Regions from separate parts of the Sporosarcina sp. FSL K6-1540 genome, predicted to be linked through region 2. Evidence: riboswitches for the same ligand, from Rfam matches in the RefSeq annotation. Region 2 holds a riboswitch; the other holds the start of a gene.
The links. A riboswitch is a leader RNA that binds a small molecule or an ion and turns the genes downstream of it on or off. The one in region 2 is predicted to bind FMN.
Positions count from the first base shown of each region.

Region 1: another riboswitch for FMN. It lies ahead of ribD (bifunctional diaminohydroxyphosphoribosylaminopyrimidine deaminase/5-amino-6-(5-phosphoribosylamino)uracil reductase RibD); the one in region 2 lies ahead of MKY15_RS21490 (ECF transporter S component).

Region 1 covers NZ_CP152018.1:3,008,745-3,024,465, reverse strand. Annotated here, with positions in the region: gene MKY15_RS14330 (hypothetical protein) at 339-782, opposite strand; gene MKY15_RS14325 (ASCH domain-containing protein) at 791-1,138, opposite strand; gene MKY15_RS14320 (amino acid ABC transporter ATP-binding protein) at 1,266-2,000, opposite strand; gene MKY15_RS14315 (amino acid ABC transporter permease) at 2,036-2,737, opposite strand; gene MKY15_RS14310 (amino acid ABC transporter substrate-binding protein) at 2,724-3,563, opposite strand; gene ribE (6,7-dimethyl-8-ribityllumazine synthase) at 3,812-4,276, opposite strand; gene MKY15_RS14300 (bifunctional 3,4-dihydroxy-2-butanone-4-phosphate synthase/GTP cyclohydrolase II) at 4,289-5,482, opposite strand; gene ribE (riboflavin synthase) at 5,496-6,146, opposite strand; partial or broken gene ribD (bifunctional diaminohydroxyphosphoribosylaminopyrimidine deaminase/5-amino-6-(5-phosphoribosylamino)uracil reductase RibD) at 6,153-7,216, opposite strand; FMN riboswitch at 7,294-7,441, opposite strand; gene MKY15_RS14285 (glycine betaine ABC transporter substrate-binding protein) at 7,657-8,556, opposite strand; gene MKY15_RS14280 (glycine betaine ABC transporter substrate-binding protein) at 8,920-9,819, opposite strand; gene MKY15_RS14275 (proline/glycine betaine ABC transporter permease) at 9,816-10,667, opposite strand; gene MKY15_RS14270 (glycine betaine/L-proline ABC transporter ATP-binding protein) at 10,660-11,922, opposite strand; gene MKY15_RS14265 (GbsR/MarR family transcriptional regulator) at 12,141-12,698, shown strand; gene MKY15_RS14260 (DUF2087 domain-containing protein) at 13,167-14,267, opposite strand; gene MKY15_RS14255 (OsmC family protein) at 14,405-14,848, opposite strand; gene MKY15_RS14250 (methyl-accepting chemotaxis protein) at 14,917-15,721, opposite strand, start outside.
Region 2 covers NZ_CP152018.1:4,454,531-4,470,251, reverse strand. Annotated here, with positions in the region: gene MKY15_RS21525 (cytochrome c biogenesis protein ResB) at 1-414, shown strand, start outside; gene ccsB (c-type cytochrome biogenesis protein CcsB) at 414-1,598, shown strand; gene MKY15_RS21515 (hypothetical protein) at 1,825-2,142, shown strand; gene MKY15_RS21510 (response regulator transcription factor) at 2,175-2,894, shown strand; gene MKY15_RS21505 (ATP-binding protein) at 2,887-4,671, shown strand; gene sigX (RNA polymerase sigma factor SigX) at 4,717-5,280, shown strand; gene MKY15_RS21495 (hypothetical protein) at 5,246-6,478, shown strand; FMN riboswitch at 6,555-6,686, shown strand; gene MKY15_RS21490 (ECF transporter S component) at 6,896-7,477, shown strand; gene MKY15_RS21485 (ferredoxin) at 7,681-7,932, opposite strand; gene MKY15_RS21480 (helix-turn-helix domain-containing protein) at 8,042-9,082, shown strand; gene MKY15_RS21475 (ATP-dependent DNA helicase RecQ) at 9,082-10,518, shown strand; gene MKY15_RS21470 (LysM peptidoglycan-binding domain-containing protein) at 10,712-11,374, shown strand; gene MKY15_RS21465 (metallophosphoesterase) at 11,597-12,382, shown strand; gene MKY15_RS21460 (YpdA family putative bacillithiol disulfide reductase) at 12,401-13,375, shown strand; gene MKY15_RS21455 (asparaginase) at 13,443-14,381, opposite strand; gene prsW (glutamic-type intramembrane protease PrsW) at 14,441-15,124, shown strand; gene sleB (spore cortex-lytic enzyme) at 15,199-15,721, shown strand, end outside.

The sequences.
Region 1 (15,721 bases), 1.4 Mb from region 2:
GGAGTCGAAAATATGAAATAATGTGCCTGCTTTCCCTTCAAGTAGTTATAGGTTGACTCATCCCAACAGTTTTGACGATTGCTATGACAGTTCAAGCTTACACTGACAGTTTTAATGGTTGCCATGACAGTTCGCGTACTTGCCATTACAGTTTCATCGATTGCCATGACAGTCCAAGCTTACACTGACAGTTTTAATTGGTTGCTATGACAGTTCGTGTACTTGCCATGACAGTTTCATCAATTGCCATAAGCTATGGCAAAATGCTTGTAGAATTAAATATCAAAAAAGACATGCACCAGTTAGATGCACGTCTTTTCCTATGTATCGCGGGTTATCTACCAAAGCATCGGTTTTTGAACCATGAGCCAGAGCATGATTAGCATAAGGCCGATATAGAGCCATGAAGTACCATTTAAACGATCGAGTATCTTATTTTTATCAGCATCTGGATTCTTAAATCTTCGTAGCACAACCGTAAATCCTCTTGCTAGGAAAACTCCAGATAGTAGCAAAACAGCAAGCGTCATGATTACCCATGATGTATACCATGGCCAAGGTCCAAATACCAATAGAAGGACACCCGTGTAGACGAGAACATGTCCTGCATGCATGACCAAGCGAATGATGACATTGATAATAGACAAGTAGACTTGCTCAATGTCCGTTTCAACGCCACGCACTCGCTTAATAATCGGCATCAATAGAAATAATGGACCTATGGCAAGGACAGCACTGATAACATGCAAAAAGACAATCGCGCCATAGATTCCTGAATTCATTCAGAACATCATTTCTCTACTGGGCTATATTCATGCACCCAAACACTCATCGCCGGTAACCATGGCATTTTATCATGCATCGCGAGAATAGATTGTTTGTATTCTTCCATCGTTGTGTAACCTTCTTGTTGTGCATGTTCGTCCGTCATTTCGCCGAGCGTCTGTGAATAAATTGTATCTACTTTAAACTCTTTACCGTCGAGTACCATAATTTCACCAAGATCTGCATAAACACCATTACGGCGAGTAGCTGTCTTTTCGCCATTCAGCACTTTTTTAACATCTTTGGGTATCGTAACTAGCTTTTCAATCGTACATGTTTTTTTAGGTAGTACTACATTTGATTGTTCACTCATGTAAATCGCCTCATTTCATAAAATAACATCTCCTCTATCATAACTATTGTTAACAATTTTAGCGAGGTTCTCGATCTGAGACAAAAAAGATAACCAAGCGTATCGGCTATCTTTTCGTATATTTTAGTTATGAAATTAAGTTCAAAAACTGTCGGGTTCGTTCTTCTTTTGGATTTGTAAATAGTTCGCTCGGTTTATTTCGCTCAACTACTTTTCCATTATCTATAAAAATAACTTCGTCGGCTGCGTCTTGTGCAAAACGCATTTCGTGTGTAACGACAACCATGGTCATTCCTTCATTGGCAAGATCTTTCATGACCTGCAGCACTTCACCGACTAATTCAGGATCTAGCGCAGATGTAGGCTCATCAAACAGCATTACTTTTGGTTCCAATGCCAACGCCCTTGCAATCCCTACCCGCTGCTGCTGCCCCCCTGATAGTTGAAAAGGATAGAAGTCGAACTTATCACCTAATCCAACCTTATTTAACAAGTTCTCAGCTTTTTTCCGTGCTACATCTTTAGCTTCTTTTTTTACGATGACTGGCCCTTCCATCACATTTTCAAGAGCAGTCTTATGAGGAAACAAATTATAATTCTGAAACACCATACCTGTTTCACTTCTAAAATAGTCAATTTCTTTTTTTGCTACACGTTTAGAAAAGTCTGCTTCGTGGCCATCAAGGGTTATAGTCCCGGCTGTCGGGACTTCCAGTATATTCAAACATCTAAGCAGTGTCGTTTTACCAGAGCCTGATGGACCTATGACAACTACAACTTCCCCTTTATTCACTTCCAAATCAATTCCCTTTAACACTTCAAGGTCCCCGAACTTTTTATACAAGCCTTTTATTGAAATCATAGTTTGCACCTTCTAACAGTTGTTTTTTCAACTTATCACTTAGCCACATATCGATCCAGCCGATGTTCGATTCTGTCTTGAATTAAGGAAAGGATAAAACAAATGAGCCAATAGATAATCGCCGCTTCAGTATAAAGTAATAAAAACTCATAGTTTGCAGAAGCGATTTCTTGAGCCCTTCTAAACATTTCTGTCACTAAAATAAGCGATGCCAGCGATGTATCTTTCACAAGACTAATAAATGTATTCGATAAAGGCGGGATAGATACTCTCGTTGCTTGCGGCAAAATGATTCGCCTAAGCGTTTGGGTATAGTTCATGCCAATCGTATGTGCTGCCTCCCACTGTCCCTTCGGTATCGATTGTATTGCTGCGCGAATCACTTCTGAAGCATACGCCCCTACATTCAATGAAAATCCGAAGACGGCGGCTGGAAATGGATCTATAACTATTCCGACCGTTGGCAATCCGAAAAACAAAATAAATAGTTGTACGAGTAAAGGCGTTCCACGAATTGCAGATACATAAATTCTTGCGATAATTTGTAGCGGCTTGCTTGTTGATATTCTTCCTAACGCAGTTAATACTGCAAGAATAATTCCAAAGAAAAAAGAAAGAAACGTTAAAGGAAGCGTATAGTAAAGAGCTCCCTCCAGCAATGGCCAAAGGGATGTTAGGGCAATATCTAGAAGTCTTTGTACTTTCTCTGGGTTAGCTAAAATATTAGTTAAGGACATCTTCACCAAACCATTTCTCGGAGATTTTTAAGTATGTTCCGTCTTCAATCATTGCATTTAGTGCTTTATTTACTTCGTTAACAAGTGTTTCATTACCTTTTCTAAACATTAAACCACTTTGTGAAACGTCATCTGCTGTCGCCACAATTTGGACAGGTGCATCTGGTTTATGCTTCATAAAGTCTAAGAAAGATAAATTATCATTTATCGTTACATCTACACGTTTGGAATTGATGAGCTCAATAGCTTGGTTAAATCCTTCAACACCCACAATTTCAGCCTCGTAAGATCTTGCAGTGTCTGCATAGTTACTCGTTAACGACTGCGCAGACTTTAACCCTTTAATATCTTCAAAGCTTGTCACATCTTTATTACTAGTATTTGTAATGAGGACTGCAGATGATGAAATGTACGGTTCCGAAAAGTCATATTTCTCAATACGGTCCTCACGAATCCCTACTTGGTTTGCAATCATATCGAACCGTTTAGAGTCAAGCCCTGCGAAAATCGCATCCCATTGCGTTTCTAGAAATACAGGCTCTACCCCGAGTCGTTTCGCTATTTCTCTTGCGATTTCAACGTCAAAACCTGTAAGTTCCCCTTTATCATCATGGAATGTAAATGGTGGATATGTTCCTTCTGTCCCGATTGTTAACTTGCCTTCATCCTGTATTTTCACAAGTAAATCTTCAGTTTTCTTTCCTGAATCACCGTTTCCTTTAGACTCTTCACTACCACTTGTATTTCCTTTATTAGCGTTTCCGCATGCAGCAAGTAAAATGATTGCTGTAAATAGTAGAATTACGCGTAAACTAAATTTCTTCATACCCATTCTCCTTAATTCATATTAACTTACTTGGTTATTAGCATCATACAACATTGTATGCACTTCGTCAAAAAATAGTTTCCTCAAAAAACCTTTCCTTTATTCTTTATACCTCGGAATCCCTAAAACTAACCACATTATTCACTCTACTACTACATTTCCTTAACTAACATGTACGCGGGTGTTGAAATATTAAAAAAGGCACAGTTTCCGGATAACCGAAAACTGTGCCTTCTATTTATCAACGATTATATCTGTTTCAACAAATTCGCCATCTCAATCGCTGCATTCCCTGCATCCCATCCTTTATTGCCGGCTTTCGTTCCCGCACGTTCAATTGCCTGTTCAATCGTGTCTGTTGTCAAGACACCGAAAATAACCGGGATGCCTTCCTGCAGATTGATGGCCGCGACCCCTTTAGCCACTTCATTACATACATAGTCGAAATGCGGTGTTGCTCCGCGGATAACTGTACCAAGTGTGATAACTGCATCGTACTTACCGGAAGCCGCCATCTTCTTCGCTATTAGCGGAATTTCATAGGCACCTGGCACCCAAGCAACCGCGATATCACTGTCGGCTACTCCGTGACGAAGCAATGCATCTTCCGCTCCGCTTAGTAATTTTCCTGTAATGAATTCATTGAACCTTGCTACCACGATTCCAACTTTAAGCCCTGTTCCAACTAAATGTCCTTCATAAATTGTTCTCATCATTATTCCCCCTCAATTATGCAATAAGTGTCCCATTTTATTTTTCTTTGTTTCCATATAAATTTTGTTCTCCACTTTAACAGGCGTTTCGATTTGAATGCGCTCTGTTATTTCTAACCCGTGTCCTGCTATTCCAGCAATTTTACGCGGGTTGTTCGTCAGAAGATGAATCGACGTTAAACCGAGATCCCGCAGTATTTGTGCACCGATGCCGTAATCTCGAAGGTCATCTGGAAATCCTAATTTCTCATTGGCTTCAACAGTATCGTATCCTTCTTCCTGCAGCTTGTAGGCCTTCATTTTATTGACGAGACCTATTCCACGACCTTCCTGACGCATATAGAGTAAGACGCCTCTTCCGGCTTTTTCAATCTGTGCAAGTGCAGCTTGAAGTTGCGGACCACAATCACATCGACATGAGCCAAAGACATCGCCTGTCAAACATTCCGAATGAACGCGGACGAGTACATTTTCAGCATCTTCGATATCACCTTTTACCAAAGCAATATGTTCATTCCCTGTTTCTTTTTCAACGAAAGCGACTGCTTTAAAATCTCCAAAATCTGTTGGCAGACTAATATCTACAATGCGCTCAACAAGTTTTTCATTGATGCGACGATAAGCAATTAGTTCCTGAATTGTTAAGATAACAAGATCAAATCGTTCAGCTATCTCTTTCAACTGTGGACCTCTCGCCATTGTCCCATCTACGTTCATAATTTCACATATGACGCCGACTGGTTCTGCTCCCGCGAGCTTCGCGAGGTCTACAGCAGCTTCTGTATGACCAGAGCGCTTTAGGACGCCGCCAGACTTCGCTATTAGCGGAAATATATGTCCTGGTCTTCTAAAGTCTGTTGGACCTGCTTCAGTCCCTAGCATCCTTAATACTGTTTCCGACCGTTCAAATGCAGAGATTCCAGTATGACAATCCGCATGATCAATGCTAATCGTAAATGCAGTTCCGTGCACATCACTATTATTTTCTGTCATAAGTCCGAGTTCAAGCTGTCGCGATTTCTCTTCGTCTATCGGCACGCAAATCAATCCACGGCCTTCCGTCGCCATAAAGTTAATCATTTCGGGTGTAGCGAATTCACCAAGTGCAACAAAGTCACCTTCGTTCTCTCGGTCTTCGTCGTCAACGACAATAATTGCTTTTCCTTTTTTTAGTTCTTCAATTGCTTTTTCTACGGTAGAGTACATCTGCTTTGCCCCCTTAACTGAGGAATCCACTGGCGATAAGGGTATCCATTGTTAAACCGCCAGTTGGATTCTCTTTGTCTGTAGTTATTAGCCGTTCTATATATTTCGCGAGCATATCGCATTCTACGTTCACTCGATCCCCAGCCCGTTTTCGGCCGATGATTGAGTCACCTTGCGTGACTGGAATTAATGAGATGATAAAACCAATACTCGTCACACCAAATACAGTAAGTGATGTTCCATCCACAGTTACTGAACCTTTTGGGATAAAATACTTCAATAATTTAGTTGCGATACTGATTTCCATATAGATTGCATTTTCTTTTTGTCTAACCGAAACAATTTCGCCAGTGCCATCGACATGTCCACTGACTATATGTCCGCCGAAACGACCATTCGCCGCCATCGCACGTTCTAAGTTAACTGGACTTCCCGTACGCAATGCTTGAAGCGTTGTCGCTTTAACAGTTTCAGGCATGACATCAGCTGTAAAATGATTGCTCGAGAAATCTGATACCGTCAAACAGACACCATTCACCGCCAGACTATCGCCTTTTTTAACATCGCTAAGCACTTTGCTACAACGGATTGATAGTTGCAAAGAATTCGCCGCTGGCCTAACCGCTGAAACTGTTCCTACTTCTTCAATAATTCCAGTAAACAACTGCTGTCAATCCTCCTTCAGAAACCTGGCATGAAAGCTGAAATCGTCTCCTATTTGTCGCACATCTAAAAAACGCAGGGATTCGCTTTCTGCCATTAGGTTCCAAGTATCATTCATGAACAATGAAGAACCGTTGTCGATTAATTTCGAAGCCATATACAAATACAGTTCATCTGCGAGACCTTCATTGATGAAATTGGAATGAACTTTGCTACCGCTTTCAACGAACAACGTCATGATTTCTTTATCAGCAAAACGTTTTAAAACTTCATTCAAAAAAGATACGTTTTCTGAAATCCTTTTAATTGAAACTAAAGGATGTTCAAAAAAAGTAGTTTCAGAATGTGTTGAATCGAGTGTAAAAATAACTGTTTCTACAGCGCGGTCTGTAACAACATTCGCTGATTTGGCGTCCTGAGATGCCGGTCTAAATTAATTCGAATTGGGTTCTTTCCACCATGGGGCAAACGGGTGGTGAGGAAAGGGTTATCGTGAAGTACGGTTTGTACGTCTACCAAAATAGCATCATGGGTATGGCGGAGGTGATGGACATCGGTTCGTGATGCAGCCGAAGTAATCCATTTGCTGTCCCCGTTCTGCGTTGAAAGTCTACCGTTAAGAGTTGCGGTGGCTTTCAAGGTAACGTATGGTTTCCCGTATCTGATGAAATGAAAAAATGCTTGGTTTAACTGCTCTGCCTCTTCCTGTAAAATGCCGGTAATGACTTCAATCCCAGCAACTTTAAGAAGCCCGATTCCCGCACCATTGACGGAGGGATTCGGATCGATAGACGCAACAAAAACACGTTGAATTCCAGATGAAATAATGAGATCTGTACACGAAGGTGTTTTCCCAGTATGGGCACACGGTTCCAGTGTCACGTATAGATCCGCACCAATAGAATTCGCACCTGCCATTGCCAGCGCATGCACTTCAGCATGAGGTGTCTCAGCTTTCAAGTGCGCACCAGTCCCTAAAATCCGGCCGTCTTTCACACAAACAGCACCAACAAGTGGATTCGGCGAGGTTTGTTCTGATGCACTACGCGCCAATTCAAGAGCAAGTCTCATATAATGTTGAGGGTCCATTGGCATTCCCCCTTTCGTTTTTTGAAAGGGCAGAGCCTGCAAGCACAGCACGTATATCCAAACAACTTCTCCCATCCAGACTATAACTGTCGGTGCCGGAATTTCACCAGCTCCACCGCCTTCCAAGCAAGGAAGGACGGGTCACGGACTGACGAGCTATGCTCGATCACCGCCGGTAAGGAATTTCACCTTGCCCCGAAGAGTTTGTTTATACGTGCCGACTTAAAGTTATCATACTGCTGCCATAAAATCAAAAAAGACTCAGTCTGATTGAACAAAACTGAGTCTTCTATGTATGATGAAATAAGAATACCATTGCATTTGCAACATATAATAAACCCGGGAAACCGCTGCATATTACAGCGTTCTTCCGGGTTCATTATCCTATTGCTCGCGCTTAAATAACACTGAAATTCTATTATTTATTTCTTTAAGTCTTCAATTGAATCGATGTCCATATACTTCGGTACCACTAAACCAATCTTAACGCCTTCCATATTGACGCCAAGTTCTTCGAATTTACCTTCGAATTTATCAGCGTATGTTTTAGCTGTAATTGGCAACCAAGCTGCAAGTGATGCATCTGCACTACCGTCAGCTACCGCAGTCCATAGCGGGCCTAATTCAACTTGTGTCAATGTAACCTTAAAGCCCATTTCTTCCAGAACAAGTTTCATGACGTTATGGCTTGCGATTTCGCTGTCCCATGCTGCATAAGCCAGTTTAATTTTATCGCCGTCCACCTTCTCCACACCATTTGTCCATTCTGCCACTAACTCTTCGTTTGCATCGATCCAGTTTCGTGCCGCTATTTCTTCTTTTTCACCTTCTTGTATCGCTACCATAACTTCTCCCATATCTTCCTCAGTCCATTTGAACTGTGATAGGATTTTATGTGCTTCTGGTAAATCTTCTTGCAGACCAATTCTCCCGATTGTACGGATTTGTTCTTCTCCACCATACACACCTTTTGGATCTTCAAGGTATTTCAAATCGAATTTCATGAATTTCCAATGTGGTGTCCAGCCCGTTATGATGATTGGCTGTTCTTTGTCATATGCTTTTTTTAGTGAAGCTGTCATAGCTGCGCCTGAACCTGTTGTCAACTTCCAATCTTTAAGTTCATATTCTACCAGCGCTTTTTCAGTCGCCTCCATAATTCCTGCACCTGGATCGATACCCGTAATCTTATAGTCTACTGATTCGCCAACTGTTTTCGTGGAGTCTCCGTCTGCTTCATTCTTGTCACTGCCACATGCAGCAAGTCCAACTGCAAGTAGAGCAACTGCCCCAAGTCCCAATACTTTTTTTGATAATTTCATCGTGTAATTCCCCCTTGTTTTTTCTTTCCTGCGCGTTTCGTGATGCAATAAATGATTGCTACGATCCGGTACCAATTGTGTAACAGCCATTGAAGCAATAACTATCGTGAATAGGAAAGCACAATACTTCACAATGTTTTCAGTTCACTTACCTTTTTGCCGTTCAATTTGTGTAGATACTGTTCATTCTGCATTCTCAGTTCGAAGCTTATATCATAAGAATCACACTCAATAAAACCCGGAAAACCGCTGCATATTACAGCGTTCTTCCGGGTTCATTGTCCTAGTTATTACGCTAGCTAATGCAAGTCTTGTACTATTAGAAAAACGATTTACGTTTAAATAGAAGTAGAATTCTGTTGTTTATTTCTTCAAGTCTTCAATCGAATCGATGTCCATATATTGTGGTACAACAAGACCTACTTTGACACCTTCCATATTGATGCCAAGCTCTTCGAATTTACCTTCGAATTTATCAGCATATGTTTTATGTGTTAATGGCATCCAAGCTGCAAGCGATGCATCTGCACTACCGTCAGCAACTGCAGTCCATAATGGACCTGCTTCAACTTGTGTTAATGTCACTTTATAACCCATATCTTCTAAAACAATTTTCATGACGTTATGACTAGCGATTTCACTGTCCCATGCAACGTAAGCAAGTTTGATCTTGTCGCCGTCCACTTTTTCAACGCCTTCAGTCCATACAGCCACTTTTTCTTCATTTGCTTCAACCCATTTTTGTGCTGCCGCGTCTTCTTTTTCACCTTCTTGAATAGCTACCATTATTTCTCCCATATCCTCTTCAGTCCAGTTGAACTTCGATAAGATTTGGTGTGCTTCTGGCAGATCTTCTGCTAATCCGATTCTTCCGATTGTACGGATCTGCTCTTCCCCACCGTACACACCTTTTGGATCTTCAAGATATTTCAAATCGTATTTCGCAAATTTCCAATGTGGTGTCCAACCTGTAACGACAATCGGTTGCTCTTTGTCATAGGCTTTTTTCAGTGAAGCTGTCATTGCCGCACTTGAACCTGTTGTAAGATCCCAATCTGTAAGGTCATATTCTGTAAGCACTTTTTCAGTAGCTTCCATGATACCTGCACCTGGATCGATACCTGTAATCTTATAGTCTACTGATTCACCAACTGTTTTCGTGGAGTCTCCGTCTGCTTCATTCTTGTCACTGCCACATGCAGCAAGTCCGACTGCAAGCAGTGCAACCGCTCCAAGTCCTAATACTTTTTTTGTTAATTTCATAGTTTAGTTCCCCCTTGTTTTTTCTTTCCTGCGTGTTGCGTGATGCGATCTAAAATGATTGCTACGATAACGATGGACAATCCGGTTTCAAAACCGACACCCGTTTTCAGTTGTGTAACAGCTCGGTAAACTTCTTCACCAAGCCCTGGCGCACCAACCATCGATGCAATAACGACCATCGATAGGGAAAGCATAATACTTTGATTGACACCCGCCATAATTGTCGGTTTTGCAAGCGGAATTTGTACTTTGCTCAATCTCTGCCAAGTTGTAGAACCAAATGCTTCTGTCGCTTCGATTAAATCTTTCGGAACTTGTTCAATTCCAAGCATTGTCAAACGAATTGTTGGCGGCATTGAGAAGATAACAGATGCCACAACACCTGGGACGACCCCGATGTTAAAGAAGAATATAGCTGGCAATAAATAAACGAATGCCGGCATGGTTTGCATCAAATCCAATAAGGGATTGATAATTTTTCTTGCTGTCGCTTGTTGTGATCCCCAAATACCGACTGGAATACCGATAATCAGCGCGAAGAATACAGAGGTGAGTACGAGCGCTAGCATTTGCAGCATCGGGTACCAATAGCCCAAGTAATCGATGAACAGCAAGCCGAACAATGTAAATATGGCAATGCGGCGAGTAGATACGAACCACGCAAGCAAGGCAAATAACACGGCAAGTAAAATAGATGGCACGATATCGAGCAATTCCACTGATCCTTCAACTATTCCTTTGAGAAAATCTGAAATTCCGTCAAACACTGTACCGAAAGTAAGTACGAGCCAATCGACTCCATTGTCAATCCACTCCGCAAATGGCAAACGAGGTAAATATTTATCCATTTATCTTCGCCTCCGTATCCGTTTGTTCATCGGAATCGAAAGTTCCGTTATTATTGATAAACTGATTATCACCTGATAATGCACCAATCAATGCACCACGAATAATAATTCCCTGAAGCTTGTTATTTTCATCAACGACAGCAACCGGAATAACCGCTGTCGATACGATATCGAACAGATCGATTAGTACGGTATCCAGAAGAATCATCGGAAGGTCGGTAATCATTATTTCTTCAAGTGTCTTCCCTGTTTCAATAGCCGAACTCGCATCTTGAGCCGTGACCGCACCTAAAAGACGCTTTGCTTTATCGACAACGTAAATTGAAGATATCCCAAGTTGTTTCATCATTCGAAGAGCTACTCTCGCTCCACGGTCGATTTGAACTGTCTCTGCTTTTTTCATAATATGTCCCGCTGTCAATACTTTAGATAGATCCACATCTTCAACAAAGCGTTCTACATATTCATTTGACGGACTCATCAATATCTCTTCGGGCGTACCCACTTGAACAATTTCCCCGTCTTTCATCAATGCAATGCGGTCGCCTATACGTAGTGCCTCATCTAAGTCATGCGTAATAAAAATAATTGTTTTCCCCATATCATTATGAAGTTGCAATAATTCGTCTTGCATATCTTTGCGGATTAACGGATCAAGCGCACTGAATGCTTCGTCCATCAGCAAAATATCTGGTCCATTAGCTAGCGCTCTCGCTAAACCAACACGCTGTTGCATGCCTCCGCTCAACTGGCTAGGGAATTGATCTTCATATCCTGCAAGTCCGACTAGTCCTAAGGATTCTTTCGCTTTGACTTGACGTTCTGCCTTCGCTACTCCTTGGATTTCTAAGCCATATTCCGCGTTTTCAAGAATCGTCTTGTGGGGAAAGAGTGCGAAGTTTTGAAATACCATTCCAATTTTCTTACGCCTTACATTACGGAGTTGTTCTTTATTCATCCCGACGATGTCCTCACCGTCTAGCAGGATATTGCCCATTGTTGGGTCAATCAGCCTATTCAGTAATCTAACAAGCGTTGATTTTCCGCTACCTGACAATCCCATAATGACGAATATTTCACCATCATACACATCGAATGATGCATTTTTAACCCCGACTGTTGCGCCGGTCGCTTTCAAAATCTCACCTTTTGTTTTTCCTTCTTTTAGAAGCTGGGAAGCCCGCTTCGCATTTTTACCGAAAATCTTTGTGGTGTTTATCACTTCGATTTTCTTACTGGCAATCTGATCACTCATACATACACTCCTTATATTTTAAAAACTGACGAATGTCTTCTAGTATAGCTGTCTTTTTTTTGCATTACAACCGTTTTCTCAATTTAAATGGTTTGTACAGAAAAAACTGTACGAACTTTTATTGCTACGAATTGCTTTTTAAGATAGGATATAATACGCTATAAGAAATGAGCTGGATCGGTTAATAAATGCCGGTTATAGTGGAGGGAAGACGTTGTATGAACGGTAATGAAAAACTTGAAAAAGCTCGTGAGCGGATTATTGAATCCATCGCACAAAATATACATCTTTATGGTCTTACACCTTCTGCTGGAAGACAGTATGGCACGATGTTTTTTCATAATGAGCCGTTAACATTGGATGACATGACAGAAGAACTCGGGATGAGCAAAACGAGCATGAGCACATCTGTCAGAGCACTATCCGATTTGAAGTTAGTGGAACGTGCTTGGAAAAGAGGGGTCCGAAAAGACCTTTATCAAGTGAAGGATGATTGGTATCAAAGCTTTATCGACCTATTTTCAATAAAGTGGAGAAGATCTGTTTCCTTTCATTCAGCTGCAATAAGAAGATCTTTGGCTGAACTGGAAGGACTTGTGAACGATCCCGCGATAGATGATGAATTGAGAGAAGAAGTAACTATAGATATTGAAAAATTACTATACCTACGAGATTATTACGATTGGCTTGATCGTCTTGTTGATGCTTTTGAAGATCATGATATTTTTAATCTCGTGCCAATTAAAAAGCCTGAACAGGATACGCCAAATAAGTGAACACAAGAAAAGCGGAAGGCGCCTTGGTAGACATGAAAAAGACGGCCAGTAAATAACTTGATCACACTATGGGCGCGCTACGTGTATGATTTACTTTAGATTGCTTTGAATTGAATGACTTCTATAAGATTACCGGGATATCTGAATACATTAGTACACGAAGTGCTAAAGCTTTTTGGGACAAAAGAATAGACGATTGTCTACCTGGATAAAAGCCGCCAAAGATGTAATTTTGGCGGCTGATAATTTCTATATGGTTTTTTCTTATTTATTTTAAAGAAGTGTCACTTTCTATAAGACATCACATGGATAGATGCATAATCTCTGCTAAAAGTAAGCTAGGAACAAATTGTACAGGGTACTAGAGTGCTCGAAATGTTCCAGTCAAAATGGATTTCCCAAGCCTTACTCAACAGTGTTTTATACAAATAAATGGTTAATCAACAGACGTGTCTTCTTAACTGTCTATCACATTTTTTTAATACGATTGTATCCTTTTTCCCCATATGGCTGTAACTCTTCTACCCACTTATCCAACTGCTTCTCAAGGATTTTACTTTTACTAATCCCCTGCCAATCCTTTTCATCTATCGTTTCAAGTATTTCAATTTCAAAATTGTCTTTTCCATGTTCATCCCAATCGGTTTGTAGTTCTTTATTTTTATGCCCACCGGTAGTTAACATGAATTTTAATCCGTTCAATGTTTTGAAATTCGGTGTCGAATTTACAAAAAGCTTCCCGTTCTTTACATTCTTGATTTGAAATATTCCATAACTCGGTTTATCTTCTTTCGCCTTCAATTTCATTTCTTTTTTAAAATCCATTTCATCGACATCTCCTTTTTCTAGACTTTGCACAAGGCGATATGCACTTCCTTCAGCATTACGCGTTAACACATCACGGTCGACCATCTCCCGCCGTAACAGCATATAATCTTCGAAGATCGTCACCAAAATTGCATTGACTTCACCTTCTGAATACACTTTATTCGGTTTGAAGAGCAACGCAATTTCTGCTAACAGGCGATTTTTTTCTTGCTCTTTCATACGTAGTGTTTTCAAACGCCCATCCTCCTCAGAGAAATAGCGCGCTAATTCTGTTGAAGGTTCAAATGATTTCTCATTCGGCTTATCTATATTCGGTTCATCTGTTACGATTTCTTGTTGCCGTTTCACTAAATTCATGAGAGCCAGCAGTGTTTTTGCTTGTTTTTCTTTTTTGCGTAATGAAAAACGATGATTACGAATCGTCGACATGCTTCCGATTTTCAGTTCCTGTTGAATTTCTTTATCTGAATTTCCTGCGTAAATCAAAGAAAGCAATTTCGACTGTTGGTCGGACAGCCCCGTCTGTTCCTTACCACCTGAGAGTAATCGTTCAAAAACACTGCCATGCGTCCTTTCAATATGGTGTTCCATATAACGCCAATCTGTGAAAAGTACATCTCCTACAGGATAAATGATCCCTTTTTCAACTTCTTCACCACATAATAAACAGCGATAATAACGATTCTCTTCGATGTATCCCTTTTCCATAACTTCTACCGGGTAATCTAGTGACATATCCATTTAAACATAAACACCTTTCTCTCCACACCGTTTTTATATAAACAAATATACACTTCATCTACGTTAAATACAATCTTATTTTTCTGTATAAAAAAAACCGCACTCCATAGAGCACGGTTTTTGAACATCTTAGCATTCTATTTTATTACAGTTGTATCTAACTCAATTTCTACATTTCCTTTGATAGCACGACTAATCATACAGGACGTTTCAGCTTTTTCCGCAAGCTTGTGTGCCAGTGCTTCATCCTTTTCAGTTGCGTCCTTTTTCAATACGATTTCTGGTTTATGAATAATCTTTTTATATGTAATGACACCGTTCGTTACATCGACAACACCAACTGACTCCATCGTCAAGGCGACTTTCTCCAATTTACTTCGCTCCATCATAGCCGCAAGTGTAATAATATAACATGTTGCCGCTGCACCTAGCAGCATTTCATCCGGATTTGTACCAATTCCCGGCCCGTCCATTTCGGGTGGAATTGAAATCTCCGTCTTTAAATTTCCCGCATCGATTGTTCCTATATCATTCCGTAAACCTGGCCAGTCAGCTTTTAAATGGAAGTGATGTTGTGCCATAAGAAAAGTCCCCCTTTGACTATTTTGTTTCTTTCATTATACAGGTTACTATCCGTCGATTCAGTAAATCAAATTGAAGTAGTGAATTGATTGGCGTTAACCAACAGTTTATTGGAAAGAGAAGATAACTCTGACCCCGTTTTTTCAACAGCTTGCATCGCTTCAAATTGTTCCTGAAATGCGCGCATCATTTGAGCTGCATTACTTTTATTTTTTTCGGAAACATTTTCTACTTGTTTCGTAGATGCCTCCAATAACGGTAGTCCGCTTTCCAACGAGTTCAAGTGATCTTTCATAACAAATAACCTTCGATCCAATACCTTGATTTGATCTGCAGCGGCCTTGAAATTCCCACTATTTTCTTGTGTAATACTTTCAAAATTTATTGCATCTACTTGCATCTCTTCTATATTCAAAGTAGTCCTATCAACGGATTGTTCCATTTGTAAAATAGTACCTTTAATTTCTCCTGTAGCGTTAGCCGATTGCTCCGCTAATCGTTGGACCTCATTTGCTACCACTAAGAATCCTGCTCCTGCTTTTCCAGCTCTAGTTGCTTCGATTTTCGCATTTAATGCAAGCATACGCGTTTGGTCAGTAATGCTATCAATGGTGCTAACTACACTAGAAACGGACATGAACTTTTCATGTAAGTCATCAATCGTTTGAATGACACTTTCCATACTTCGGAAGAAGATTCTCATCATTTTTGCTGCCTCGATTGTCGAAGTCTCTCCTGTTTTCACGACTTGTTTTGTAATCGTTGACTCATGAAAAACATCTTCCATTTCATTAAACAACGTAGCCATTTGAACTTTCATCTGCTGGAAGGCTTGCTGCTGTGTTGCTGATACAGAAACCGTCTCTGCAGCA
Region 2 (15,721 bases):
GCATTCATCTTTAAAATGGTGACCCCAGCCAAGCCGGACGGCGAGATGAGTTTCGTCGCCATCAAACAAACGCTTGAAACGGAAGTCAACGATTATAAGGTGAAATTCGTTAGTGCAGAAACCCGTGATATATCTGGGCTGACAGTACGCAAAGATAAAACATTATATCTCCTTTTACTAGGAGGAATTATCTTTATGATTGGTGTTTCGCAAGGATCTTATTGGAATCATCGACGAATCTGGATTCAAAAAGGACCTAATGGAGAGCTACTAGTTGCAGGACATACGAATAAAAACTGGTTCTCCTTGAAAAAAGAGTTAGATCAAGTGAAAGACGTTGCTAATTTACCGTCCTATGAAGACAGACAGGACAAGGAATCTATCTTGCGAGATAAGGAAGTGGACAAAGTATAATGGGACTTGCATCGTTAAGCGCTAACTTGCTGTTAGTTTCATTTATCGCTTACCTCGTCGCGACGCTATTTTTTGGCGGCGCGGTGAAAGGCGCTAAATCTGAAGCATCTTATAAAAATAACCGTTGGGGAAAAATTGCGATTACCATCACGGTCATCGGATTCATTACCCATGTAGGTTACTTCATCACACGCTGGATTGCATCAGGTCACGCACCAGTAAGTAATATGTTCGAATTTACGACTGCCTTTGGGATGATGCTCGTTGGGGCATTCATTCTTCTGTATTACTTATATAGAACACCATCACTCGGCTTGTTTGCTTTGCCGATTGCGATTATTATTATCGGCTATGCAAGTATGTTCCCGAAGGAAATTACACCACTTATTCCAGCACTGAAAAGTTACTGGTTGACAGTTCATGTAATTACAGCTGCACTTGGTGAATCGATCCTCGCGATTAGTGCCGTAGCCGGGTTAATCTATTTATTGAAGAATATCGATTTGACGAAAAAGTCGAAACAGCGGTTCTGGCTAGAGGCGGTTATTTTCACGCTTATCTTAGTAGTCGGTTTCGTGTTATCTTCGTCAACGTTTAAATTGACTGGCTATGAAGCACATTTCACTTATATTGATAAAAATGAACAAGCTGCTAAAATTGAGTACAATTATCCACCACTTTTCGGTATGTCTGGCTATGAGTCGCTAACACCGGACGCGATGACGCCTTGGGCTGAAATGCCACCAATCGTCAATGCGAAGACGCTGACGACGTTCGTCTGGTCAATCGCAAGCGGAATCATTCTCTACTTGATTCTTAGACTCATTTTCCGTCGTCCAATTGCGGCATTGTTGCAGCCATTCGCTAAAAAAGCGAATTCGCAACTAATGGATGAAATTGGATACCGTGCGGTTATGATTGGTTTCCCTATCTTTACACTAGGTGCTCTCATTTTCGCAATGATCTGGGCTCACGAAGCGTGGTCAAGGTTCTGGGGATGGGATCCAAAAGAAGTATGGGCCCTTATCACATGGTTATTCTATGCTGCATTCCTTCACGTGCGTTTATCACGCGGTTGGGATGGCGAAAAATCGGCATGGCTTGCGGTTATCGGTTTCGTCATCATTATGTTTAACCTGATTGCCGTGAATTTGATCATCGCAGGGTTGCATTCATACGCTTAAGCGAGAACTGCCTAGTAGTTATCTAACTACTAGGCAGTTTTTTGTTTTATAAGTGAAAATAAAAATCCCCTTCAAATCTACTTCGGTGCTTAGTTTATGCTATACATTGGCTCAACATATATAAAGGGGGATTATAAGATTCGGTAATGTCAATGTGTTGTAACTTCGAGGTTTCAAGTCAAGTGCTTGGGGCCGTTTATGATCGGTTGGTAAGGGTATATGGTGGGTGTGTGTCGATTATGATCGGTTGGCAAGGTTATATGCTCGTTCGTACGCCGATTATGATCGGTTGCAAGGTTATGCTCGTTTGTGTGTCGTTTATGATTGGTTGCAAGGTTATATGCTCGTTCATGTGGGGTTTATGATCGGTAGTCAAGAGTATATGCTTGGTCATGCGTCGATTATGATCGGTTGGCGAAAGTATATGCTTGGTTGTGTGTTCACTTTTGATCTTACTAGACACCGGTTCGCCATTTTGAAGTTGCGCTTAAGAACGTCGCTACGGCTTTTCTGTTTCTTTTTTGCACAACGACTTGTACAATGAGGATAGTAGCTAGTTGAAAGGGGTAATCATTTATGGAAGAAAAAGTGACGTTGTTAGTAGTAGACGACGAGGAAAGAATCCGTCGTCTGTTAAATATGTATCTTACTCGTGAAGGGTATGAAGTCGAAGAGGCTGTCGATGGCGCGGATGCACTCGAAAAAGCGCTTGTGAATAACTATGATTGTATTTTACTCGATTTGATGATGCCTGAAAAAGATGGATTAGAAGTGCTAGAAGAACTAAGAGAAAAGAAAATTATGACGCCTGTCATGATGCTGACGGCAAAAGGCGAAGAGTCAGACAGAGTAACTGGTTTTGAGTCGGGTGCTGATGATTACATAGTGAAGCCTTTTAGTCCGCGTGAAGTTGTTCTGCGGGTTAAAGCAATTCTTAGAAGGTCTGTTACGTTTCCAGGTGCCGCTTCATCATCTACATCGAAGGACTTGGTCGTCTTCCCTCAATTAACGATAGATCACGATGCACACCGGGTTACAGCTGAAGGAGAAGAAGTTGGGCTGACGCCGAAAGAGTACGAATTGCTCTATTTTCTTGCGAAGTCGCCTGACAAAGTATTCGACAGAGAGCAGCTGTTAAAAGAAGTGTGGCATTATGAATTTTTCGGAGATCTCCGTACAGTAGATACGCATGTCAAACGGCTACGTGAAAAGCTGAGCCGCGTTTCTGAACAAGCAGCAAAAATGATTGTTACTGTTTGGGGAGTCGGTTACAAGTTCGAGATTCCTAATGAATAGAATATGGAATTCAATTGTCGGGAAGCTATGGGCAACCATATTGCTTCTCGTTTCTTTTGTATTATTTATTGTTACGGCCTTGCTCCTTGAATTCCTAGATGACTTCCATACACAACAGGCTGAGGAATCATTGCGAAGGGAAGCAACAACGATCGGGAAAATTGTTAATGATCACGAAAGTCAAACTTCGATGAACTTGATTATTGATGACATTCTTGACGACGAAACGAATGCGATGATTGTCGATACCAATGGGGAAGTTACGCATTCATTCCATAAAGGATTGAACAAGGATAGAATAGAAAATAAAGTGCTCTATGAATCCATGTTTTATGCAGCTGAAAAGAATAATAAACAAGTTGTAAAAGAGATGATCTTACCTTCGATTAATGAAGAGAATGTCATGGAACAATACCTTGTTCTATCCTATCCACTTGAAAAAGGAGAGCAACTCGGTAGCTCAGTTATCATTTATCAAAGCCTTGAAGCCGTCCATAGGACAACAGAAAGTACTACACGTATCGTATTCTTATCAGCATTTATTGCCTTTATTTTAACAACATTTTTCGCCTTTTTCCTGTCAACAAGAATTACTTCCCCTTTACGTGGATTGAGGCAGGCGGCATTTGAATTATCGAAAGGGAATTTCGATACAAGATTGCCTGTAATGCAAAATGATGAAATTGGCCAGCTTGCAACTGCATTCAATCAGATGGGTAGACAGCTTAAATACCACGTTGAACTTATTAATCAGGATAAAGAGCAGCTTTCAAGCATCCTTACATCGATGACTGATGCTGTCATTACATTTAATCGAGATTATACAATCCTGCTAAGTAATCCACAAGCTGAACAGTTATTGCAGAATTGGTATTTTAAAAATGGCGCACAAGAGGGTAACCATCATATCCCACCGGCGATTTTTCATATGCTTGAACATGTTATTACGTTCGCTGAGGAAGTTGAAGATGAATTAGAATTAGGTGGACAGTTTTATGGAATCTCTATTAGCCCGTTATATAGCGGAAATAGTATTCGTGGGGCAGTTGCTGTCTTACGTGATATGACAGATCAGCATAAGCTTGAGAAACTTAGATCCGACTTCATAGCAAACGTATCTCATGAACTTCGGACACCGATATCTATGTTGCAGGGGTATAGTGAAGCCATTATTGATGGAGTTATAACAAGTGATGAAGAGCGCGACGAAATGGTACAGATCATACACGATGAATCGAAAAGGATGGGCCGACTTGTGACGGATCTTCTCGATCTCGCAAGGATGGAATCAGGACATATGCGACTTTACAAAGACGATCTATCGATGATTCCTTTTCTCGACCGGATAGTCAATAAATTCATGCAAGTTGCGCGTGAAGCAAATGTCGATTTGACTTTCGAATTCTTGGAAGATACAGTACTCATTTCAAATGTAGATGAAGACCGTATGGAGCAAGTATTGACGAATTTAATAGACAATGCAATCCGCCATACACCTGATGGGGGAAGTGTTAGACTTGGAATACAAAAACAAGTTGATATGATTGAAATAACAGTGACAGATACAGGTGTTGGAATTCCGCAAGAGGACTTACCGTATATCTTCGAACGTTTTTACAAAGCAGATAAAGCGAGAACTAGAGGAAAAGGTGGAACAGGTCTTGGACTCGCCATCGCGAAAAGCATTATCGACTCACATGGTGGCAAGATCGCTGCAACAAAAGGCGACACTGAAGGAACGATTTTCAGTTGCATATTGCCCTTAAAAAAGATGTAACTTAATAGCTTGAAATACGACTAATTGATAGAACGGGGGTATTTCATGGACGACTCCGTTTTCCATCGGCTTTACGAACAGTACCATCAGGATGTGTTCAAGTTTCTTATCTATTTGACGAGAGACCGTGACCATGCTGAGGACCTCATGCATGAAGTCTATGTGAGGGTACTGCGTGCCTACGCCGGTTTTGAGGGGAAAAGTTCCGAGAAGACATGGCTCTTTTCAATTGCTAAAAATGTAGCAATCGACCATTTCAGGAAAAATACAGTTCGTAAAAAGCATCTGTTCGATAAATTCGACTGGGAAAAGAGCGAACTCGTATCGACAGGTATCCTGCCGGAAGAAATCGTAACACTCAGTGAAGAGATGCAAGAGCTGCTGCAAGCACTTAATACATGTACTGGTGATCAGAAAATGGTTATCATCATGCGCTATTTCCAAGATCTTTCCATAGCTGAAACAGCCGAAATTCTTAGCTGGACAGAAGGCAAAGTGAAGACAACACAACATAGGGCGATCAAAGCATTACAAAAGAAATTGAATGCTCTTCCGACAGAAGGGGGGAAACTAGATGACCCACAAAGATTGGAACGACAACAAGATTGAAAAACTCCTCGGTGATGTGCCTGACATATCAGATAATCGTCCAATGTCGGAAATACTGGCACGGCTGAAGCAAGATGAACGGCTGAATACGCCTCACCGTAAAAAATCAAAGAAATGGATGCCAGCACTTGTCGCTGTTGCTGCTTTGCTTGTTATCGGCCTGTTGGTTCCTTCTATGTTTGGTGAAAATGAATTGTCAATGAAGGATCAAAGTACCGACAATAAAATGATGCAAAGTGAGGACGCCGAGCCTTCTGCAAGAGGTGCGAGTTTGGAAAATGAATCGAGTACGGATGAAGAAGCGGAAATGGGCACAATGGATGGATTTTCTACTAAGATGGCATCTGAAACAGGGAAGACACACCATTTTGCTGTCTACTCCGAAGACGTTATCGATAGTACACTATTCCATTTAGGTCTTGCAGGTGATCAAGCTTTAAGCATTCCCATTACATTTATCATTCCGAACAGTCAAATCAAGAAGGATATTGGTTTCTTGGAGCCAACGAGTTATGATTTGTACAAAAAGTATGCGAGTCGTCTCGATGAAAGTGCACTAGGTTTTCAAGAGTACCATCCTTATAAAGGCAATATAGCCGCAGAGGATCATGTAATTATCCACCAGCTACCGCAAGGTCATGGTTATGACATAGGTTCGGGATCGATGGAAGTCTATCTCGACTCTTTACAAGATACGTTTTACGGTTATCAGGAGGTCCGATTTGAGAACGAGGATGGAACTGCGACCATGTTCTCTGAAGTAGGTCAACCGAGCACACCGTTGATTTTGAAAAGTGGTCGTAATCATTTGAATTACTATATGTTTGAACAACAAGATGGACAGCAGTTTCTTACATCGAACTTTTCCCAACCGCAGCCATCGTTGAACGAGGCATTACAGCAAATGAAAGTGAAGCCGAATGATGTTTTCAAGCCAGTCATTCCAAGTACTTTAAATTTTGAAGTAAAGGCAGATGACAAATTGACGACCATCAAATTCACACAACCACTGGATTTGGACGCGATGGAGCCGGAAAAAGCGATGCAAATGGTTGAGGGCATGCTCCTGACAGCAGCTGATTTTGGTGAACAGCTTCAATTCGAAAATGTCGTTCAAGAAGAATGGAACGGTTTTAACTTCAGCCAGCCTTTACCGGTACCGGTTGGATCTAATCCACTTCCACTTATATTGAAGTAAATAGAAAGACCTTTGTAAACAGCCTTGTTTACAAAGGTCTTTTTTTTGTATACAATAAGGTTGTAACAAAATATTGATTCATCTTCGGGGCAGGGTGTAATTCCCGACCGGCGGTAAAGGAAAGTCACTTTCCAAGCCCGCGAGCTTAACAGCTGATACCGGTGTAATTCCGGAGCCGACAGTATAGTCTGGATGGGAGAAGGTGAAGGTGCGGCCATCTTTTTGTGTTGTCTACAAAAAGAGGTGCTTATTTAAATGTGGGTTAAAAGAGAAAGAAATAGTCTCTTTTCTACTCTCTATTTGAGTATACCTTTCAAATCCCTCGAGCTTATTTGCTTTTGGGATTTTTTGTCGACATAAACAAGGTGGAACGGCCTTTCCTCTTTTGAAGTGAATCGCAAAAGGAGAGAGGAACAAATGAATAACAAAAAGTTGCGAAAGATGATTCTCATCGCGATGTTAGGGAGTATTGCAACTGTTTTGATGCAGTTTAACTTCCCATTACCTGCACTACCTGGATTCCTGAAAATTGATTTCAGTGAGATTCCAGCGGTTTTGGCAATAATGACGATGGGACCTGTAGCAGGTATTGCGGTCGAACTGCTTAAAAATATAATGCACTGGTTCATGTCAGGTAGCCCGACAGGTGTTCCTGTTGGTGAAATTGCAAACTTTGCAACAGGCGTGCTTTTCATAATGCCGATTTATTTTATCTTTAATAAATTTAAAACATCTATTGGTCTAGCTGGAGGCCTCATTGCTGGAACTGTCTCGATGGCTATTGGCATGAGTGTCTTGAATTACCTACTGTTTTTACCAATGTATACGTATTTCATGAATTTCCCAGCCATGGCAGGGAATGAGTTAGCTACTTTTATTGTTTTAGGAGTTCTACCATTTAACTTGATCAAGGGAATTATGCTAATGATTATTTCCATGCTGCTTTTCAAGAGTATGAAAAAATGGATTGCACAACAGCGTACCCAATTAACTTCATAATATAAAAAAAGGTCGTCCCGGGATTTTCCAGGACGACCTTTCCACGTTCGATTTATCTAGCTTCGTGACAGTGGTCTCTCAGCCAATTGGTAGAGCCACTCACGAGTCTTTAACACTATTGTAGAGTAACGTCTGTCTGGAAGCCAGCACGACAAGTTGTCGTAGTTTTAAAGCGACTTCTGTTATCGACAGCGCTTGCCTAGTTAATCTTCGTATTTAAGTGCATCGCCATCAAATGGTGCGTCGGCGGTTTTGATAGAATCGGTTGGGCAGCCATCGAAAGCGTCTTCTAGGTCTTCCATCAGTTCTTCTGGAACTTCAGCTGTTCCCATGTTATCATCGAGGATAACATAAGCAATTCCTTCATCATCATAATCGTATATATCCGGGGCAGCAGCTCCACACGCACCACACGCTATACATGTATCCTGATCAACGATTGTATATTTAGGCATAGTCTTTCTCTCCTCTTTTCTCCGTACAAACAATTTACTTCACCTTTCATTCTAATGATGTTGACAAGAGTTTTCAACAAAAAACATTTGTTAATCGGAGGAATTCAAAATGAAACTATCTTCAATACTATTAACCATCATAGGCAGAATAGACGGTGAACGAACAATCTATGCGGGACTTCACCTATTACGCGGCAAAAGATCGGGACAAACACTGCAAGATGTTGAATATTATGGTTTGAAGGAATTCTTTGGTATTGTACCAAAACTGACAGCTGAACGATTCGATGAGGCGGCTAAACAGTTAAGTGATAGGGGTTTCATCTCAACAATGGATGATTCTTTCGTCAAACTGACGGAGCAAGGTCGCGTGGAAGTTGGCAAATTACCGTCCTACCGATTTAACGGCTGGGATTATAGAGGAAGGGAAATGATTTTTTTCGGAAGGTTATCGCTTGTTGTGCAGACGGTTTCGAATTTCAAAGCAAAGGAAAAATCGTTTATGCCCGCTCAAAAAGACCGTGATATTCAAACTTTTGTTAAAATGCTACTACATAATCAGCGAATCAGTGATCCAGTATTTGCTAAAGGCGTCAGCGAAGAAATTCGGCTATGTATTACTCGAAGTGAAATGGATGAAAGACAAAAAACAATTATCACTCATCGCTTAAGTGGTTTCGGACTGACAGGCTGGACATGGGATCAGTTAGCAGATAATTTGAAACTAAATCCATTCGATATCCGTCTACTATTTATAGAAGGTCTACATATGATGCTTGCTGTCATTATTCTGTCTCCTGATTTGCCTTTTTTGCGAAAAATAGCTGAAAGCGTCAAGGTTTCGACATATTTGACGGATTCCTCTGTAAAAACGAAGCAACTTTTTGATTGTGGCTTTTCTCTTGAAGAAATTGCGATGGCGCGCAACTTGAAACAGAGTACAATTGAAGATCATTTTGTAGAAATGTCTATTAATGATACAGAATTTCCGCTAACACAGTTTGTTTCTGAGGAAGATGCAGAAGCAGTAGCTGGAAAAGTGAAGGAAATTGGAACCCGTAGACTTCGCTTGCTGAAATCTGAATTCGAAACGCTTTCCTATTTTCAACTTCGTCTCATCTTAGGTGCGCGGACGGGAGGGGGCAACTAATGGCTATTCACAAATTATTAAAAGAGAGATTCGGTTTTGATCAATTCAGGGCAGGACAAGAAGATGTCATTCGAGATGTGATTGCGGGCAAGGACACGATTGCAATTTTACCTACAGGTATAGGGAAGTCACTTTGCTACCAATTACCTGCCTATGTACTTGAAGGTACTGTCTTAATCGTTTCACCACTCGTTGCGTTGATGGAAGACCAGGTGGCAATCATGAAAAGGAACGGTGAAAAAAGGGTTGTTGCGTTAAACTCATTTCTTTCTTATTCGGAGAAAACCAGGATAATGGGGGAATTAGGCCGCTATAAGTTCATTTTCATATCACCTGAAATGTTGTTGCAAAAAAATGTGACTGCTCATTTTCGTAACATTCATTTGTCGTTAATTGTTGTTGATGAGGCTCATTGTATTTCTCAATGGGGATTTGATTTTAGACCAGAATATTTGCGGCTAGGAGAATTTTTTGAAGGATTAAACCGACCAGGTATTTTGGCTCTTACCGCAACGGCCGATGATAAAGTAAAGGCTGATATTTGCAGGTATCTGCAACTTCAAATGCCTGCAATTCATCAACATTCGTTGGACCGCCCTAATATTTCTTATTCAATTGTCAAAGTTGATAATGGGATGATGAAAACGGAGTGGATTAAGAATCGTATAGTAACGACGGCGGGTCCTGGAATCATTTATGTGGCATCGCGAAAGCGGGCTGATGAACTATCTCAGCTTCTTCAGCTGGAGGGTGTTTCTGTGGCATCTTATCACGCCGGCAAAGAGCAAGAAGATCGAGCGTTCATTCAGGAACAATTTATCACTGGTGAAATTAGCTGGATATGTGCTACAAATGCGTTTGGAATGGGTATACATAAAGACGATATCCGTCAAGTGATCCATGAACATGTACCTCAAGCTATCGCAAGTTACATTCAGGAAGTGGGGCGTGCGGGACGTGATGGTGATTTAGCGGCAGCGACGTTACTTTTTTCGTCCGATGACGAAGGAAGAACGCGTTTCATTATCCAAGACGATCTCCCTCAAGAATGGGAAATCAAGCACTATAAAAGTCTTCTCGTAGAGAACTATCCGCCTGCTGAAGCAGCTGAACTGGCACGGATTAGCGAAACAGGAAAACGTGTCATAGACTACTACATCGAACGGATGCCGATTGAAGATGTCATTATTCGTATGTCTGAATTGATACGTGAAAAAGAAGCGCAACTACAGACGATGCTTCGATTAGTTCATTCTGAAAGATGTATTCGGGAAGAGATTTTAGGTTTTTTCGGCGAGGCATGTGGAATGAAACCGAAGTTTTGCTGTTCGGTTTGTGGAACAGCGGATGGTCTAAAGCTTGATGTACAAAAAACAATCGTGTTGGATAAACGAATGGTGGATTGGGAGGAAAGGTTGACGGGGCTTCTTGGATAAGAAACCTGTTGTCCATTTAACTTCATTCTGAAGAACTATGCCTGATGACTCGTGGAACAAGGAAAGTTGCAGTTCAATCGCCCCTCTGAGTAACCAATATCCTGTTGGTGCAAATACAGCAAGGTGTATTTGATTTTTACGACAAAATTCGTCATAATGAAAGAATAGCACGATGTGATAGGAGAATGTAGCGATGAAAAATGATGATTATAAGACTGACTTTGAAGAGCACAGGAAGGAAATCGGTCTAGACGATGGTCATGAGGTTAGCAAGCTTCCATCGCGTAGCGAATTGCATAGGAAAGGTCGTAAACCTAAAAAGAAATCCAGCCATACGATGATTAATGTTATTCTTGGGTTATTCACACTTATTCCGGTACTCATTTTAGTGTATATTATTTCCGATTTTTATACTCCGGGTGATCGTACGTCAGCAAAAGGTGGGGAAACCGGCACGCTCTTTGAAATGAACAGTGAAAAGCCAGTTGAAAAAACTGCTGATGCTGATAAAGACGATGAAAAAAAAGCAACTAGTAATGAGGACGAAAAGAGTGCTGTGAAAACTGAAGCTGAAGCAAAAGTTGAGGAGAAGCCAGTATCTAAACCAGTAGTGAATGTCAATCCAACACCAGAAAAGAAACCAGAAGTAAAAGTAGAAACGAAGCCGGAGAAGAAACCGGAAGTAAAACCGGAGTCTAAACCAGTAGCAAAAACGCATACGGTTGGTAGTAATGAAAACCTTTATCGTATTTCTTTGAAATATTATGGTAACGGTGGAGGCGTCGAAAAAATCAAAAGCGCAAACGGCTTAACATCGAATGAAATTGGGGTTGGACAGAGACTTGTCATTCCTTGAGGAATAGCAGTATGAAAAAGGCGAAGTATAGATTCTTTGCCTTTTTCTTATGATAATAGGGAAATCTGGGTTTTTTGACACGGAACTGTGTCAAGCTCCAAGCGCCAGACGTTCGGGTCATAAGTGAGCCCGGCTAATCGGCAAAAGAATGCCGCTTCGCCGGTCCGCCCTAAGCCTGTCGCATCTACATGGCACTTTGCGCTTATCTTATGAAGGGTGGGCATGATTACGGTTAATAAAATGATATGGTCATCTGTTTCGCTGATGATTGGATTTTTAATATATATGTTTATGAGTGCTAGAAGAAGGAATGTTATTTACCATAATATGAATGTTGCGTCTGATAGTCAGGCTGACAAAAAAATGTCGGTATTTTTCATTTCAGATATCCATCGGCGTAAAATCGATGATAAATTGCTAGCGAAAGTTCAATCTGCCCATGATATCGATATTGTTATCATTGGCGGTGATCTAGCTGAAAGAGGAGTACCACTAGTACGGATAGCTGAAAATATCCGTAAGTTAGCGCAATTGGGACCGTTATTTTATGTTTGGGGTAATAATGACCGTGAAGTTGGAGAAGAAGAAATGCGAGAGATTATTACTCGTTATGGCGGGAAAATCCTTGACAACGAAAGTAGTGTTATTCCTGGACATCCGCGTTGGGGTATAGCTGGAACGGACGATCCGTCAAGTCGAAATGTCGATATTGACTCGACCCTCCGTGTTGTCAGTCAGTATGACAATGTTATTTTGGTCACGCATACGCCTTCGCTTTTTAGGAAAGTGGAGCAGTTATATGAGCCTCGATTGATGCTTGCGGGGCACACACATGGCGGACAAATTCGAATCGGGAAATACGGTCTACAGGAAAAAGGATCGTTCCGATTGAAGAAGGGTAGAGCGAAGCTAATCAGTAATGGATACGGCACGTCTACGTTGCCACTGAGGCTTGGTGCGGCGCCTGAATGTCACGTCATCGTCATAAATTATGGAGAAGTGTACTAAAGGAGTGTATTAAATAAAATGATACAAAAAGATGTAATAGTGGTAGGGGGAGGTCCATGTGGCCTGTCAGCAGCAATAGAACTGCAAAAACAGGGACTGGATGTTCTTGTTATCGAAAAGGGCAATATAGTCAATTCGATTTATCATTATCCGACGCATCAGACGTTTTTCAGTTCAAGTATGAAGTTGTCTATAGGGGATATTCCATTTATCACGGCTATAGATAGACCGAAGCGGAATGACGCACTTGTTTATTACAGGAAAGTTGCGGAACTGAAAGAAATTCCTATCAATAGTTTTGAAAAGGTAGAGGATGTTGCGAAAATAAGTACGGGATTCCATATTTTGACGGATAAAGACGAGTATTTAGCAACTAATGTGGTAATCGCGACTGGCTACTACGACAATCCAAATCAACTCGGTATTGAAGGGGAGGACCTCCCGAATGTCTTCCACTATTTTGAAGAGGCACATCCTTACTTCAGAAAAAAAGTGGTTGTAATTGGAGGAAAGAACTCTTCCATCGATGCTGCTCTCGAATTGGAACGTGCTGGGGCACTGGTTTCAGTTGTTTACCGCGGTTCCGATTATTCACCAAGTGTTAAGCCCTGGATTTTACCTGGTTTCGATAGCCTTGTTCGTAGTGGTGAAATTGCCATGCATTTTAATGCGGATGTTGTCAAAATCACGGATGCTTCCGTCACGATTGATATCGAAGGGGAATTGTTTGACATTGAAAATGATTATGTCTTCGCAATGATTGGCTATCATCCCGATCACACTTTCCTAAAAAAGGTTGGTATTTCGATTGAAGAAGAAAGCGGTCGCCCTTCTTTTGACGAAGAAACAATGGAAACGAATGTCGAAGGGCTCTTTATTGCAGGTGTTATTGCTGCGGGGAACAATGCCAATGAGATTTTCATCGAAAATGGTAAGTTTCATGGTGAAATAATTGCGCGTACGATTGATGCAAAACAAAATAGTGTAAAATAAAAGCTACCCTTCAATCTAGGAAAACAGGTTGAAGGGCAGCTTTTTGACATTTACATCTACAACAATTTTACTTCGTACAAAGTTCGAGTAATAGTTTTAAGCGTGCTTTTTGGCCACTTAGCCCGTGTTCGAAGCGTACACCCATATCTTTCAGCATCTTACCTCCGCCTTCATACGCATAAATATCCTGTGCAATCCCATTGAAGCATCGGGAAACTAGGATGACTGGAAGACCTTCAGAAAGTAGACGTCTGATTCCGCCGACCACATCAGGTGGGACGTTCCCTTGTCCTAGTCCTTCAAGTACGACACCGTCATAGCCAAGAGAAGATATCGAAACAAGCAAGTCGGATTCCATTCCGGCATAGATTTTAAACATGGCTACTTTTTTGTTGATGGACACGACAGGGAGATAGGTTCTTGATAATGGTGCATGGTGGAAATGAATGGCTGACTTCGTTACAATGCCGATGGGTCCATATTGCGGACTTTGAAAAGTAGAGACACTACTGCTATGTGTTTTCGTCACATTCGTCGCTGTGTGGATTTCATCATTAAGTACGACGAGTACCCCTTTATCGTTTGCGTCGTCTGCTGCGGCAACTCTGACAGCTGACATCAGGTTATAGACGCCGTCCGATCCAATTTCATTGGAAGAACGCATTGCACCCGTCAATACAATTGGGATATTGAAATTTGTTGAGAGTTCAAGGAAATACGCTGTCTCTTCAAGCGTGTCTGTGCCATGTGTAATGACAATACCATCAAAGGAATTATTCTCCATCAGACGGGAGATCAGCTCTTCGAGTTCAAGCATTCGTGCAGGTGTAATATGTGGAGAAGGTAAATTAAAAGCTTCCACTTCTGTTATGTTGGCGAATTGCTGGATGTTGTCTATTTCTAATGCGAGAGGATTTGCAGCACTTAACATTACTCCGCCGGTTTTGGTATCCAGTTCCATTGAGATCGTACCGCCTGTATGAACAAGCAGAATGTTTTTCTTCATAGTAGTTCCTCCTGTTTAAGGGAAATCATGGTATAATAAAGCAAAATGGGGGCCGGCCGATGTTCATATTGTTCACTGTAGCGATTGCGCCGGGATTGGCGCTCTTTAGCTATTTTTATTTGAGAAAACAGATTGCGAAAGAACCATCACTTACATTATTTCATACATTCATATACGGCGCTATCATGACTTTTCCGATAATGTTTATCCAACACGTATTTGAAGAGGAAAACATCTTCTCCCACTTTTTCATTCGGAATGTTATTTTTACAAGTGGACTTGAGGAGTTCTTTAAATGGCTCATCCTGTTGCTTGCCATTTATAGGCATGTTGAATTTGAAGATGCATACGATGGGATCTTATATGGTGCCAGCGTGTCATTAGGTTTTGCGACGGTTGAAAATATTATTTATCTACTTACATTTGGAGCGGACACCGCATTTCTTCGGGCTTTATTGCCGGTTTCCAGTCATGCACTATTCGGTGTAGTAATGGGCTATTATTTTGGCCGAGCAAAATTTGCCGTAGAATCAAACATCAATATGTATTTGTTTCTAGCATTCCTTGCCCCATATAGTCTTCACTTCATCTATAATGGCATCCTCGCTGTAGATAATCTCTGGCTCTATCTGATTATTCCTTTCATGCTGTTTCTTTGGTGGTTTGGCTTAACTAGAGTTAAATATGCACATACGTTCGCAATGCAGCAATTCAGACGCAAAGCACGAACAAACACAAAATGATTCAGCTTTAGCTGGATCATTTTTTATTTGTTAATAATATTGCTGATTTTGGACAAACTATAGAAAAAGGAGGAATGAAAGTGAAAAAACTGGTCATCCGTATGATAACAATCATCTTGCTCCTTGGATGTGCTTATGCAACCTCACCTGTCCAAATAAAAGCATTCAGTTCCCAAAATGTCGCACGCGGCGCATTTGGAGATGATGTAATCGAGCTGCAGTCGAGACTTCAGTATATTGGTTATTACACTGGGACGATTGATGGAACATTTGGCTATGGAACCTATTGGGCATTGCGCAATTTCCAAGAGAAGTATGGACTTCCGGTAGACGGAATTGCAGGATTGAAGACTCGGAAAAAATTGGTGGATGCATCACAGTATGATGAGAAGTTCGTAAAAGATAATTTGAATAAAGGGAATAAGTTCACGTATTACGGAAGTAAACCGCTTGCATCTCAGGTAGGTCAAGGAGCGGGTAAAACGGAAAATATCCAATTGCCAGCAAAATATTCGGATCAGGATCTTAAGCTGATGGCGAATGCTGTCTATGGTGAGGCAAGAGGAGAACCGTACGAAGGGCAAGTTGCAGTAGCTG